One region of the Microbacterium sp. NPDC088619 genome, then DNA from elsewhere that is predicted to be linked to it. Evidence: riboswitches for the same ligand, from Rfam matches in the RefSeq annotation. Region 1 holds a riboswitch; the other holds the start of a gene.
What was found. A riboswitch is a leader RNA that binds a small molecule or an ion and turns the genes downstream of it on or off. The one in region 1 is predicted to bind thiamine pyrophosphate.
Positions count from the first base shown of each region.

Region 2: linked by a shared signal. The riboswitch ahead of ACIP5T_RS13825 (ECF transporter S component) and the one ahead of thiM (hydroxyethylthiazole kinase) in region 1 are both predicted to bind thiamine pyrophosphate.

Region 1 is NZ_JBIVLZ010000002.1:14,904-17,286, reverse strand. Features, by position in the region: gene ACIP5T_RS14520 (NAD-dependent epimerase/dehydratase family protein) at 1-958, shown strand, start outside; TPP riboswitch at 982-1,075, shown strand; gene thiM (hydroxyethylthiazole kinase) at 1,066-1,914, shown strand; gene ACIP5T_RS14510 (bifunctional hydroxymethylpyrimidine kinase/phosphomethylpyrimidine kinase) at 1,911-2,383, shown strand, end outside.
Region 2 is NZ_JBIVLZ010000001.1:2,858,737-2,861,119, reverse strand. Features, by position in the region: gene ACIP5T_RS13830 (ABC transporter ATP-binding protein) at 1-173, opposite strand, end outside; gene ACIP5T_RS13825 (ECF transporter S component) at 170-826, opposite strand; TPP riboswitch at 820-929, opposite strand; gene ACIP5T_RS13820 (D-alanyl-D-alanine carboxypeptidase family protein) at 1,012-2,383, shown strand, end outside.

The DNA of each region.
Region 1 (2,383 bases):
TGTGCTGATCCTCGGTGGAACGGGCTGGTTGTCGAGCCGGATCGCCCGACGGATGCTGGTGAACGGAGCGACCGTGATGTGCCTCGCCCGGGGCGGACGTCCGTCTCCCGAGGGAGCGAGCCTCGCGCTGGCCGACCGGGAGGATCCCACGGCGTACGATGCCGTGTCGGGTCGGGACTGGGACCACGTGATCGACATCTCGTCGACTGCCGCTCACGTCGAGGCGGCGGTGGCCGTGCTCGGGGAACGGGCCGCCCGCTGGACCTACGTCTCGTCGATGTCCGTGTACTCCGACGACACGGCGGTGGGAGCCGATGAGACGGCGGCCGTGCACTCGCCGGCGGAGCCCGGTGACGAGTACGAGTACGGCGCGCAGAAGGTCGCGGCCGAGAACGCCGTGCGCGGGCTGGGCGAGCGAGCGCTGATCGTGCGCCCCGGGCTGATCGTCGGCGAAGGCGACCCGAGCGATCGCTTCGGATACTGGGCTGCGGCTTTCGCACGCGCGGTCGATGGACCCGTTCTGCTTCCGCGCACCGAGGGGCGCGACGTGCAGGTGATCGACGTCGACGATCTCTCGGAGTTCGTCGCCACCACGCGCGCCATCGGTGTGGTCAACGCGATCGGTGACCGGCATCCGCTCGCCGAGGTGCTCGCGACCGTGCGACGGAGCACCGGACATCGTGGCGACACGGTGATGGTCGATGACGAATGGCTGATTGAGAACGGCGTCGAGTACTGGGCGGGGGAGCGTTCGCTGCCCCTGTGGCTGCCCGCCGACATGACCGGCTTCATGACCCGCACCAACGCCCGGTATCGCGCCGCAGGCGGCACCCTGCGACCGCTCGACGAGACCGTCGCGGCCGTCATCGCCGACGAGCAGGAGCGAGGGATCGACCGCGACCGGCGCGCCGGCCTCACCCGCGCCGAGGAACTCGAGCTGCTGCAGCGACGAGGATGACCGTGGGGCGTCGCTAGACTTCGAGCAGTGACACGGGGTGCCGCATCCGCGGCTGAGAACAGACCCGTCGAACCTGATCTAGTTCGTACTAGCGAAGGGATGTCGCATTGAGCGATCGTCTGCGTCCAGAATCCGAATCGAACCTCGCGGCCTCGGCCGCCGAGCTGCTGTCCGCGCTCCGTGAGTCACCACCGCTGACCCACTGCATCACCAACACCGTCGTCACGGGCTTCACAGCCAACGTGCTGCTGGCTCTCGGGGCAGCACCCGCGATGGTCGACATCGTCGACGAGGCGGGTCCCTTCGCGGGCGTCGCGTCCGGCGTGCTGATCAACCTCGGGACTCCGACCCCCGAGCAGCGGGCCGCGAGTCTCGAAGCCGTCGCCGGTGCCGCCGCCGCGGGTACTCTCTGGGTGCTCGATCCGGTCGCGATCGGTTCCCTGCCCGTGCGCACCGCGCTCGCGCACGACCTCGTCGCCTCCCGCCCGACGGCGATCCGCGGGAACGCCTCCGAGATCCTCGCCCTCGCAGGCCTCACTGCCGGAGGTCGTGGGGTCGATGCCACCGACACCACGGATGCCGCCTCCGACGCCGCCCTCGCGCTCGCCGCCCGTCACGGTTCCGTCGTCGCTGTCTCGGGACCGGTGGACCTGATCACCGACGGTCGCCGTGTCATACGGATCGCGAACGGCGACGAACTGCTCACCAGGGTCACCGGCGGCGGGTGCGCACTGGGTGCCGTCATGGCCGCGTTCCTGGGGGTCGCGCGCACAGCCGGGACAGATGCGCTGACCGCCGTCGCCTCCGCGAACCTCGTCTACACGATCGCCGCAGAGCACGCCGCCGCACGGGCTTCGGGTCCCGGCAGTTTCGCGGTCGAACTCCTCGACGCACTCGCCGCGTTGCAGCCGCACGACCTCGCGGATGCGGCACGCGTCGAGGAGCGTGCACTGTGATCGCGGATCTCTCGCTGTATCTGGTCACCGACCCGGACCTCTGCGGGGAACGCGGTGTCGTCGAGACCGTCCGTCGTGCCGTCGACGGGGGTGTCCGGATCGTGCAGCTGCGGGACAAGACGGCGACGGATGCCGAGACCACGGCGCAGCTCGTCGAGCTCTCCCGCGTGATCGACGGTCGTGCACTGCTGGTCGTGAACGACCGCCTGGACGCTGCCCTCGCCGCGCGGGAGCAGGGCGCGCGGGTCGATGGCGTGCATCTCGGGCAGGGGGATGCGTCGGTGCTGCGCGCGCGCGAAGCTCTCGGCGCCGAGGCGCTCATCGGCCTCACGGCGAACAGCCGGAAGCACTTCGAGGCTGTGCGCGCGCTGCCGCCCGGCACAGTCGACTATCTGGGCGTCGGCGTCATCCGCCCCACCAGCACCAAACCCGACCACCCGCCGGCCCTCGGCGTCGAGGGCTTCCGTGC
Region 2 (2,383 bases), on a different contig from region 1:
CCGAATCCCTGCAGCAGAGTGGACTTGCCGGAACCCGAGGCGCCCAGCAGCAGCACCCGTTCGCCGGGTTCGATGCGCAGAGCGATGTCGCGCACCGCCCAGCGCAGTCGCGTCGCGTACCGCCACCCCCAGCCGAGCGCTTCGAGGGTGGCGGGCGTCGTGGGCGAACTCACACCCGTGCGGTGACCTCGCGGCCGGCGGCGAACCGGCTGAGGGCGCCCGTGGCTGCGAGTCCCCGGGCGATCAACCACGCTCCGAGCCCGGCGATGATCGCACCCGAGATGGTCGTCGAGACGATGTACACGCTGGTGAAGAGCGTGTCGGCCCCGGCGTACCAGAGGATGCGGTCGTTGATGCCGCACGCGAGTCCCGCGCCGGCACCCGCCAGCATCGCGACAGGCAGACGCCAGACGCCGTAGAGGAAGACGAGGAAGATCAGCTCGGCGCCGAGACCCTGCACGAGTCCCGAGACGATCGTGAGCGGACCCCACGCGTTGCCGACGAGGGCCGAGATGATCGCGGCCACCAGTTCGGTGTAGAGCGCGGCACCCGGTTTGCGGATGATCAGCCCTCCGAGCACGCCCGCGATGAGCCAGGGGCCTGCGAGCAGACCCTGCACGCCGGGGAGCAACGGTGTCAGGATGCTGCTCGGCACCTCGTAGCCGACGTTCCAGAGCAGGAAGATCAGTGCGCACGCGACGGCGATGACACTGGCGACGACGATGTCGACGACCCGCCAGCGCCAGAGCTCAGGGCGACCGAGGCCCCTCGAGGCGCGCGAGACGGATGCGGATTCCGTGGTGGATCCGGACGTGGATGTACTCATCAGTGACTCCTCCCTGCGCTGGCATTACCCAGATCAGGTTCGACGGTCGAAGCGCGATTCGCTCCCTCTCAGCCCGGCTCGCCGGACTCCCGTGGTTGTTCTGACGATCTTACCCAGTGCCGACACTCGCGTCTGCTCCTGTTGCAGCGACACGGAACTCTGCGCGAGTTCGGTACCGTGAGGAGGTGACCGCTCCTGACTCCGCCGAGGCCACCGCCTCCGCCGTTCCTGCGGGCGACGCGTCGACGCCCGATGCGTCAGCGCTCGATGCATCAGCGCCTGCCGCTGCGGTGCCTGATGCGTCAGCCGCCGCTGGTTCAGCATCCGATGTGTCAGCCGCTGGTTCAGCATCCGACTCGTCGGGCGCCGCTGGTGCAGCGGCGACGCTGCCGGATGCAGTCGACCCGTCGGCCGTCATGACGGACGCGTCACCCGAATCCGCCGTCTACGACGACGCCTCTGCGGCGGCCGCCGGTGAGCCGGCTACCGATACTCTCGAGACCGCTCCCGACGCGCAGTGGGCAGAGGGCACCAGCGGCGGGACGCCGCTGACATGGGTCGACGCGGTCGAAGTCGCTCGGCACCCGGCGACCGAGGCGCTCGATGACGCACCTGCCGCAGCGCGCGGCGACGCCCTTCTGACCGGAGCGCACCTGCGCCCGGCGATCGCCCGCCCCGGCGTGCTCGTCCCGCTCGGCGTGCTCGTCGGCCTGCTCGGCACCTACGTGGGGTCGGCCATGCTGTGGCCCTTGCACGAGGTGCCGCCGACCGTGCAGGCGGCGGAGCTCGGCACGACCGCCGCGCCCGCAGCCGCGATCACCTGGCCCGCTCAGGGAAGTGCGGCCGTGGGAATCGGCGGTATCGGCACGACCTCGTCGTCGCTCGATGCGGCGGCGATCGCGAGCGTCACCAAGGTCGTCTCGAGTCTGATGGTGCTCGATCGGATGCCCCTCGCCGAGGGCGAGCAGGGCCCCGAGTTCTCGTTCACCCGGGCCGACAACCTGGCGTACTGGGACTACCGCCGCTCCGACCAGTCGGCACTCGACGTGCCGGTGGGCGGCACGCTCACGGAGTTCCAGCTCCTGCAGGGAACGCTGCTCGGTTCGGCGAACAACTACATCGATCGTCTCTCGCAGGAGATCTGGGGCGCCCCGTCGGCGTTCACCGCTGCGGCGGAAGTGTGGCTGCGTGACCGCGGCCTCGACGACATCACGATCGTGACCCCGTCAGGGTTCGACGACCGCAACAGGGCCACGCCCGAGTCGCTCGTCGCACTGGCCGAGCTGGCGATGCAGAACCCGGTGTTCGCCGGAATCGTCGGCACCCCGTCTGTCGACCTTCCGGGCGCAGGCACTGTGGTGAACACGAACGGAATGCTGGTGGATCCTGGCGTGGTCGGCGTCAAGACGGGGACCCTGGGTGACAGTTGGAATCTGCTGACCGCGAAGGTCATCACCCTCGACGACACGACCGTGCACCTCTTTGCGTCCGTGCTCGGACAGGCCGACGATGAGCAGCGCCTCGCCGAGACCCGTTCGCTGTTCTCTCAGGTGGAGA